One region of the Streptomyces sp. NPDC050211 genome, then DNA from elsewhere that is predicted to be linked to it. Evidence: riboswitches for the same ligand, from Rfam matches in the RefSeq annotation. Region 1 holds a riboswitch; each other region holds the start of a gene.

Region 1 (2,184 bases):
CCGGATCGGTTCCGCACCGGTGGCGAGGACCAGGACGTCGTACGGGACAGGCCCGGCCTCGGTGTCCAGCTCGTGGTCGGCGGGGCGCACACCCAGCACCTCGCGCCCCAGCTGCAGTTCGATGCCGAGCGCTTCGAAGTCCACGTCGAAGGCGGAGCCCTCGGCCTTGCCGAGCAGTACGGCCTTGGACAGCGGCGGCCGGTCGTACGGCTGGTGCGGCTCGGCGCCGATCAGCGTCACGGTGCCGGTGAAGCCCATTTCGCGCAGGGCGACGGCCGTCTGCACCCCGGCCATGCCCGCGCCGGCCACGACCACGCGTCGCGGCTGTGACGTGCCTCGTTGCTGCGTCTGCTCGCTCACCTGATCACCATAGACAACTGACGATCCGTCAGTCAGCGGCCGGGTTCAGTGACCTGCTCCACAATCCTCGTCGACCTGCTCCACCACACTCGTCCCGCTGCCCGGCTGCGACTCCCACTCCCAGGTCTCTTTGAGCCGCACCCGGCCGTCCGGCAGCTCCACGACCGTCGACACGCAGTGCCCGGAGGACGTCGTCCCGTCGCCCTTGAGCTGCACGTACCGGAAGTCGAGGCGGTCGCCCTCACGGGTACCCACCAGATGCCCGCGTACGACGTCCCCGCCCGCGTACTCGGCCCAGATCGTCCCGTCCTCCTCGTGGTAGGTGAACCGCGTGCGCGTACCCACCTGACCTGGGGCTTGGTCGGCGACAGGCGCCAGGACGAGGCCGTCGAGCGAGCGGGGCATGACAAGAGGCTCCCTTACAGAGGCGCGGAACCAAGGGCTAGGGTGGCCAACGTAGAGCACTCGCGGGAGCCCGGACGCACCGGGCTGAGAGGGAGGCTGGCGGCCTCCGACCGTACGAACCTGATCCGGGTCATGCCGGCGAAGGGAGGGGCTGGACGCCCATGTCGCATACGTCCGACACAGCTACGTTCGACAACGCCACGTCCGACACCGCGGACGTCCTTGTCATCGGGGGCGGAATCATCGGCCTGGTCACGGCGTGGCGGGCCGCGCAGCGCGGGTTCGCCACGGCCGTCGTGGATCCCGAGCCGGGCGGCGGAGCCGCGCAGGTGGCGGCCGGGATGCTGGCCGCCGTCACGGAACTGCACTACGGCGAGCAGACCCTGCTCGGCCTGAACCTCGCCTCGGCCCGCCGCTACCCGGACTTCGCGGCCGAGCTCACCGAGCTGACCGGCCACGACCTCGGCTACCGCCAGTGCGGCACGCTCGCCGTCGCCCTGGACGCCGACGACCGCGCCCATCTGCGCGAACTGCACGCGCTGCAACGGGCGTCGGGGCTGGACTCCGAGTGGCTGTCCGGGCGGGAGTGCCGGCGTCTGGAGCCGATGCTCGCGCCCGGTGTGCGCGGCGGGCTGCGCGTCGACGGCGACCACCAGATCGACCCGCGGCGCCTCGCCGGTGCGCTGGTGGCCGTGTGCGAGCGGGCCGGAGTGGTCTTCCACCGGACCTGGGCCGAGCGGCTGTCGGTCGTACGGGAGCGGGCGGCCGGTGTCGTCACGCGCGACGGCAGGGCCGTGGGCGCGGGGCAGGTCGTCCTCGCCGCGGGCAGCCTGAGCGGGCGGCTCGCGGGCGTCCCGGAGGACGTACTGCCGCCGGTACGGCCCGTGAAGGGGCAGGTGGTGCGGCTGACCGTGCCGGAGCGGTGCGCGCCGTTCCTGAGCCGGACCGTGCGCGCCGTGGTCCGCGGCAGCCATGTCTACCTGGTGCCGCGCGCGAACGGCGAGCTGGTCATCGGCGCGACCAGCGAGGAGCTGGGCTGGGACACGACGGTGACGGCGGGCGGCGTCTACGAGCTGCTGCGCGACGCGCACGAGCTGGTCCCCGGCCTCACCGAGCTGCCGCTGACGGAGACCCGGGCCGGACTGCGCCCCTGCTCCCCCGACAACGCGCCGCTGCTCGGCCCGACGGACCTCCCGGGACTCCTGCTGGCCACCGGCCACTACCGCAACGGCGTGCTGCTCACACCGGTCACCGGCGACGCCATGGCCCACGCGCTGGCCACCGGTGAACTCCCGGACGAGGCCCGCCCCTTCACCCCGAAGCGCTTCGGCGCACTCACGGAGCTGCCCGCATGATCGTCTGGATCAACGGTGAGCGTCGGGAGGTCACCGACGGCACCGCCCTCGACACCCTCGTGAA
Region 2 (2,184 bases), on a different contig from region 1:
CCCACCAGGCGATCATCGCGGCACCGATGCCGGAAGTGATGTGGTCGTACGCCGGCGCGACGTCCGTCGTCAGCGGGCCGAGCGTATAGAACGGAGCTTCATCGCAGATCTCCTGCTGAAGGTCGATGTTCTCCTTGATCTTGTGCATCGGGACATGTCCCGGGCCCTCGATCATGGTCTGTACGTTGAAACGCTTCGCGATCTGGTTGAGTTCCCCGAGAGTTCGGAGTTCCGCGAACTGCGCCTCGTCATTGGCGTCCGCGATGGAGCCGGGCCGCAGACCGTCGCCGAGCGAGTACGTGACGTCGTAGGCGGCGAGGATCTCGCAGAGTTCCTCGAAGTTCTCGTAGAGGAACGATTCCTTGTGGTGCGCCAGGCACCACGCCGCCATGATCGAGCCGCCGCGCGAGACGATGCCGGTCTTGCGGTTGGCGGTGAGCGGTACGAACGGCAGGCGAACGCCCGCGTGGACGGTCATGTAGTCCACGCCCTGTTCGGCCTGTTCGATGACCGTGTCCTTGTAGATCTCCCAGGTCAGCTCCTCGGCGCGGCCGTCGACCTTTTCCAGGGCCTGGTAGAGGGGGACCGTGCCGATGGGGACGGGGGAGTTGCGCAGCACCCACTCACGGGTCGTGTGGATATTGCGGCCGGTGGACAGGTCCATGACCGTGTCGGCGCCCCAGCGGGTCGCCCAGGTCATCTTCTCGACCTCCTCCTCGATGGAGGAAGTGACCGCGGAGTTGCCGATGTTGGCGTTGACCTTCACCAGGAACCGCTTGCCGATGATCATCGGCTCGATCTCCGGGTGGTTGACGTTCGCGGGCAGCACGGCCCGGCCCGCCGCGATCTCCTCACGGACCACTTCGGGCGAAACCTCCTCCCGGACGGCCACGAACTCCATTTCGGGCGTGATCTCGCCCCGGCGCGCGTAGGCGAGCTGGGTGACGGCCTTGTCGTCGCGGCTGCGGCGCGGCTGGCGTGGCCGTCCGGGGAAGACCGCGTCGAGGTTGCGCAGGCCGCCGCGCGGCGAGGTGTGCTTGATGCCGTCGTCCTCGGGGCGGACGGGACGGCCCGCGTACTCCTCGGTGTCGCCGCGGGCGACGATCCAGTTCTCTCGCAGCGGGGCGAGCCCCCGGCGGACGTCGGTGTCGACGAGCGGATCGGTGTACGGGCCGGAGGTGTCGTACAGCGTGACCGACTGCCCGTTGGTGAGGTGCACCTGGCGGACCGGCACGCGCAGATCAGGGCGTGAGCCCTCGATGTACGCCTTGTGCCAGCCGATGGACTTCCCGGCCTCCTCGCTGGTCGGAGTCGGCGACGGACCGTCCGTCGCGTTCTGCGTGGAGGCAGGCGTGCGTGTGTCCTTGATGGTCATGAGACCTACTCCCTACGCCGGCATTACCCGGTAACAGGTTCAGCGGTCGACGCAGCGGTTTCCGTCTGCCGCCGTTTCATGGGGAACATCACTCGAATCCGATGACGTTCCACGTGAAACATTGCGAAGACGGAGGTCAGCGCCCTCTCAGCCCGGTGCTCCGAGCTCCCGCGTGTACAAAGGTGCCTACACGCTAGCGTCAATTCGGGCGCGCTGAACAGTGGGCCCCGGCCGTTCTTGCGATGATCGGGCGGTGACCACGACGCATCAGTCCCCGTACCCACCGCCCGAGCCGCCCCGCGGCCCCGGCTCCGGAAGCGGCCCCGCGAACGGCAACAGCCGTGGAAGCGGGCCTGTTTCCGGCGGCGGTCGCGAGACTGGAGCCGGAACCAGATCCGGCGACTGGCATGAGCACGGGCCCGCCTCCGACGCCGGACCCGGCCAGAGTTCGGGGGCCGGTGGCGGCCACGATCACGGCGGCGGGGGCGGACACGGACCCGGGGGCGGCGGTGGTGGCGGACATGGCCACTCGCACAGTCACGGTCCCGCGGCGCCCGTCTCCCAGCATCTGCGCAAGATCATCGCGGCGATCCTCATCCCGTTCGCCGCGGCCGTGGTCGTAGGGCTCGCAGTGTTGTGGCCCGGCGGAGCGCCGCCGCACGAGCGCACCGGGGTCGGCTTCGACCGGCAGACGCAGCAGGCCACAGTCACCAAGGTGGACGAGGTCAGCTGCAAGGACGTCAACGCCTCGGGTGAGACCCCGACCGGTGACACCTCCACCGCGGAGGGTTCCTCGGCGCAGCAGCAGG
Region 3 (2,184 bases), on a different contig from region 1:
ATCTCGAACACAAGATGATCCATCTCCCGGCGGGCTGGGAGGCGTAGCGCCATGGGCGACCGCTGGCAGGTCGAGGTCGACCGCTCCATCTGCATCGGCTCCGCCCAGTGCCTCCACCACGCCCCGGACGGCTTCCGCCTCGACACCGGACGGCAGTCCCACCCCGTCGACCCCGAGACGGACGCCAACGAACAGATCCTGGAGGCGGCGGAGAGCTGCCCGGTGGAGGCGATCATGATCACGCTGCTGGGGAGCGGGGAGCCGGTGTTCCCGCCGGAGGATTAGCGCGGCTGTCGTGGCTGCCGTCGCGCTCGAGGGCTGCGGCGGCGGTCCGGGCCGCTCATCCCGCTACCCGGGGTGAGTCAGGCGCCCGGGGCCCGGTACTCCACGTTCCGTCGGATCGCCTCGTCGATCTCTTCGGGGGAGAGGAGGACGACCGTGCTCGTGCGGACGCCGCCCGCCGCCGACGTGACCAGGCCGATGGCCGCCGCCGAGGTGTTGTCCGGGAGTTCCACCGTGACGTAGACGTCGTCGTCCCCGAAGGCCCAGTACTGCGACTCGAGCCGGCCCCCGAGTCCCTGGACCATGCGCTCGACGACCTGGCGGCGCGCGGCTGCGCCCTCGTTGAGCAGGCCCTTCAGCCCGTCGACGGTCAACCTGACCTTGATGAGGTACTTCGGCATCTGCTGGGCCTTTCAGTCGTGTTCACTCGTGTCTCAGTAATCACCTTCGTTCCATATTCGGAAAATTTCCATTCAGGGGGTTCCGTAGAGGCTTGGGCGTTTTATCCTAGTAGTAGGCCTACGGGACGAGTGAGGGAGTCCAACCGAAGTAGCCGACTCTGGCGGAAGGCGTGAGTCTCCGCCGTTGCCGACGTCGACGGTCGGGCTGAGAGGCCGGAAGGTCGTAGTAGTGGGACGACCGGAAGGCGACCCCCAGTTACCTGATCCGGGTAATGCCGGCGAAGGGAACCCGTCTCGTAGGTCATTCGTGTGCCATTCGTATGCCCGGGACCCGTGCATTTCGCATGTCGGATTCATGACATGTGCGACTGTCCGCCTCGCCGGGCGGCGTGGAACTCTCGAACCCACGCCGCCCCCGAGGAGGGCCGATGGACAGGCGCTACGAGATCTACTGTCTCGCCGACCGGATCTTCTACGAGACACCGGACCGTCTGTCCGCCGTCGGCGCCGCCTCCCTGTTTGAGGCCGCGCTGCGGCCGGTCCCGGAAGGCTGGCGGAGCTTCACCTCCGGTGACTGGCTTCAGCTCGCCCCGGTCGACGAGCACGGCACGCCGTGCCCCGGGCTCCCGGGCCAGGGCTGGAAGATCCACGTCTCGGCCTGCCTCGACAACGCCGAGAAGACCGCCGCCAGACTGTGGGACTACTGCGTACCGCGCGGCATCCCCTTCAAGCTCGTGCCCGGCGCCCAGCCGCTGCTCCTGCGCAACTCCAAGTACGCCAGCCGCGGTGACAGCGGCAAGTTCGCCACCCTCTACCCGGCGGACGAGACCGAACTCCACCGGATTCTCAAGGAGTTGGGCGACCTGCTGTCCGGCGAGCCCGGACCCGCCATCCTCAGCGATCTGCGCTGGAACGAGGGCCCGCTGTACGTGCGCTACGGCGGCTTCACCGAACGCCACTGCGTCGACGAGAACGGCGTCGTCGTCCCCGCCGTCGAGGACCCGGACGGCCGACTGGTCCCCGACCGCCGGGACCCCGCCTTCCGGCCCCCCGCGTGGGTGACGCTCCCGGAGTTCCTGCGCCCGCACCTCGACGCGCGGAACGCCACCACCACCCGCGACCTGCCGTACCGCATCGAACGGGCGCTGCACTTCTCCAACGGGGGCGGGGTCTACGCCGGCACCGATGTGCGGACCGGCGAGCAGGTCGTACTGAAGGAGGCCCGGCCGTACGCGGGACTCACCGTGGACGGAGCGGATGCCGTGACCCGCCTGGAACGGGAGAAGGCGGCCCTGGAGCGGCTCACCGGGCTGGGGGTCGCACCCGGAGTACGGGACTGGTTCACCCTCGGCGACCACCGCTTCCTCGTGATGGACTTCCTGACGGGCGGCACCCTCAACTCCGCGATCGTGCAACGCCATCCGCTGCTCCAGCCCGAACCGGACCCGGACGCCGTCGCCGCGTACACCCGCTGGGCGTTAGCGGTGCACCGCGCCACCGA
Region 4 (2,184 bases), on a different contig from region 1:
CGAAGAACGCGACGGGCACGGCCATGAGCCCGAGCCGCGTCGCGTACTTCCTGCGGACGGAGGCTACTTCGGGGGCTACTTCAGTACGAGCGAGGTCCATGACTTGACCCAGTCGTCACGGTTGTCGGCGATCTTCGCCGGGTCCATGGTCTCGGGATCCTCGGCCTGCGGACCGTACTTGGTGAACTCCTCGGGCACCTGGGCGCCTTCACGCACCGGGTAGACGAACATGTTCAGCGGCATGTCGTCCTGGAACGTCTTGGTGAGCATGAAGTCGAGGAGTGCCTTGCCGCCCTCGGTGTTCCCCGCGTTGCTCAGCAGCCCCGCGTACTCGACCTGCCGGAAGCAGGTGCCGGTCGCGACGCCGGTCGGCGCGGTGGCCGGCTTCGGGTCGGCGTAGATGACCTCGGCGGGCGGCGAGGAGGCGTACGAGACGACGAGCGGCCGGTCGGCCTTGGCCTTCTTGCCGCCCGCGGAACCGGAGAACTCCTCGTTGTAGGCCTGCTCCCAGCCGTCGACGACCTTCACGCCGTTGGCCTTCAGCTTCTTCCAGTAGTCCTGCCAGCCGTCGTCGCCGTACTTGGCGGCGGTCCCGAGGAGGAAGCCCAGTCCCGGTGAGGAGGTGGACGCGTTCTCGGTGACGAGGAGGTTCTTGTAGGCCGGCTTGATCAGGTCGTCGAAGGAGGTGGGCGGGGTCAGCTTGTGCTTGCTGAAGTACGCCTTGTCGTAGTTGACGCAGATGTCGCCGGTGTCGACGGGCGTGACGCGGTGCTCGTCCTCGTCGACCCGGTACTCGGGCTTGATCTGGTCGGCGCCCTTCGCCTCGTACGACTGGAAGAGGTCGTTGTCGAGGGCCCGCGAGAGCAGGGTGTTGTCGACGCCGAAGAAGACGTCGCCCTGCGGGTTGTCCTTGGTCAGGATCGCCTTGTTGACGGCCTGCCCGGCGTCGCCGTCCTCCAGGACCTTGACCTGGTACCCGGACTTCTTCTCAAACTCGGCGATGACGCTCTTGGAGACGGCCCAGGAGTCGTGGCTGACGAGCGTGACGGTCTTGGAGTCGCCGCCGGCGGAGTCGGACGACGATCCGCACGCGGACAGCGTGACGAGGCCCAGCCCGACGGCCACGGCTATGTACTTGTTCGTGGTTCTCATGAGTGAAGACCGAACTTCCTACCCAGAATGACCTGGGCGAGGTTCAGAGGGTCTGCGGCCCGCCGGAACTATGGCTGCCGCACTCTCAGCGCTGTGGCGCTCCCCTGTCGGAAAATGAATTGGATATGAAGTTGTACCGACGTCGATGTACCGACGTCGATCAGACTACCTCTCGGTGGCCGCGAGCTGACCACACGCCCCGTCGATCTCCTGACCACGGGTATCCCGGACCGTCACCGGCACACCATGCGCGGCGATCGCCTCGACGAACGCCTTCTCGTCCTCCGGACGGGAGGCCGTCCACTTCGAGCCCGGCGTCGGGTTCAGCGGGATCAGATTCACATGCACCGGCCTGCCCTTGAGCAGCCGTCCGAGCCGGTCACCGCGCCAGGCCTGGTCGTTGATGTCCCGGATCAGCGCGTACTCGATGGACAGCCGGCGCCCGGACCGGGCCGCGTACTCCCATCCGGCCTCGAGCACCTCGCGCACCTTCCACCGGGTGTTGACCGGTACGAGGGTGTCGCGCAGCTCGTCGTCCGGCGCGTGCAGCGAGATCGCGAGCCGGCACTTGAAGCCCTCGTCGGCGAACCGGTGGATGGCCGGGACGAGCCCGACGGTGGAGACGGTGATCCCGCGCTGCGAGAGCCCGAGCCCGTCGGGTTCGGGGTCGGTGAGCGCGCGAATGGCACCCACGACCCGCTTGTAGTTGGCGAGCGGCTCGCCCATGCCCATGAAGACGATGTTGGACAGCCGCGCGGGCCCTCCGGGAATCTCGCCGTCCCTGAGCGCCCGCATCCCGTCCACGATCTGGTGCACGATCTCGGCGGTGGACAGATTCCGGTCGAGGCCTGCCTGCCCGGTGGCGCAGAACGGACAGTTCATACCGCAGCCCGCCTGCGAGCTGATGCACATCGTCACCCGGTCCGGATACCGCATGAGCACCGACTCGACCAGCGTCCCGTCGAACAGCCGCCACAGCGTCTTGCGCGTGGTGTCCTGGTCCGTCGACAGATGCCGTACGACCGTCATCAG

The links. A riboswitch is a leader RNA that binds a small molecule or an ion and turns the genes downstream of it on or off. The one in region 1 is predicted to bind thiamine pyrophosphate.
Region 2: another riboswitch for thiamine pyrophosphate. It lies ahead of thiC (phosphomethylpyrimidine synthase ThiC); the one in region 1 lies ahead of thiO (glycine oxidase ThiO).
Region 3: another riboswitch for thiamine pyrophosphate. It lies ahead of lanKC (class III lanthionine synthetase LanKC); the one in region 1 lies ahead of thiO (glycine oxidase ThiO).
Region 4: another riboswitch for thiamine pyrophosphate. It lies ahead of AB0I98_RS29050 (thiamine ABC transporter substrate-binding protein); the one in region 1 lies ahead of thiO (glycine oxidase ThiO).

Annotation. Positions count from the first base shown of each region.
Region 1 is NZ_JBFALC010000043.1:20,145-22,328, forward strand. Features, by position in the region: gene AB0I98_RS33080 (FAD-dependent oxidoreductase) at 1-360, opposite strand, end outside; gene AB0I98_RS33085 (hypothetical protein) at 406-765, opposite strand; TPP riboswitch at 818-929, shown strand; gene thiO (glycine oxidase ThiO) at 927-2,120, shown strand; gene thiS (sulfur carrier protein ThiS) at 2,117-2,184, shown strand, end outside.
Region 2 is NZ_JBFALC010000013.1:40,247-42,430, forward strand. Features, by position in the region: gene thiC (phosphomethylpyrimidine synthase ThiC) at 1-1,375, opposite strand, end outside; TPP riboswitch at 1,368-1,557, opposite strand; gene AB0I98_RS16345 (YibE/F family protein) at 1,629-2,184, shown strand, end outside.
Region 3 is NZ_JBFALC010000025.1:67,371-69,554, reverse strand. Features, by position in the region: gene AB0I98_RS24325 (aldehyde dehydrogenase) at 1-47, shown strand, start outside; gene AB0I98_RS24320 (ferredoxin) at 52-285, shown strand; gene AB0I98_RS24315 (GYD domain-containing protein) at 363-683, opposite strand; TPP riboswitch at 805-987, shown strand; gene lanKC (class III lanthionine synthetase LanKC) at 1,112-2,184, shown strand, end outside.
Region 4 is NZ_JBFALC010000034.1:19,974-22,157, reverse strand. Features, by position in the region: gene AB0I98_RS29055 (iron ABC transporter permease) at 1-25, opposite strand, end outside; gene AB0I98_RS29050 (thiamine ABC transporter substrate-binding protein) at 76-1,152, opposite strand; TPP riboswitch at 1,150-1,268, opposite strand; gene rlmN (23S rRNA (adenine(2503)-C(2))-methyltransferase RlmN) at 1,318-2,184, opposite strand, start outside.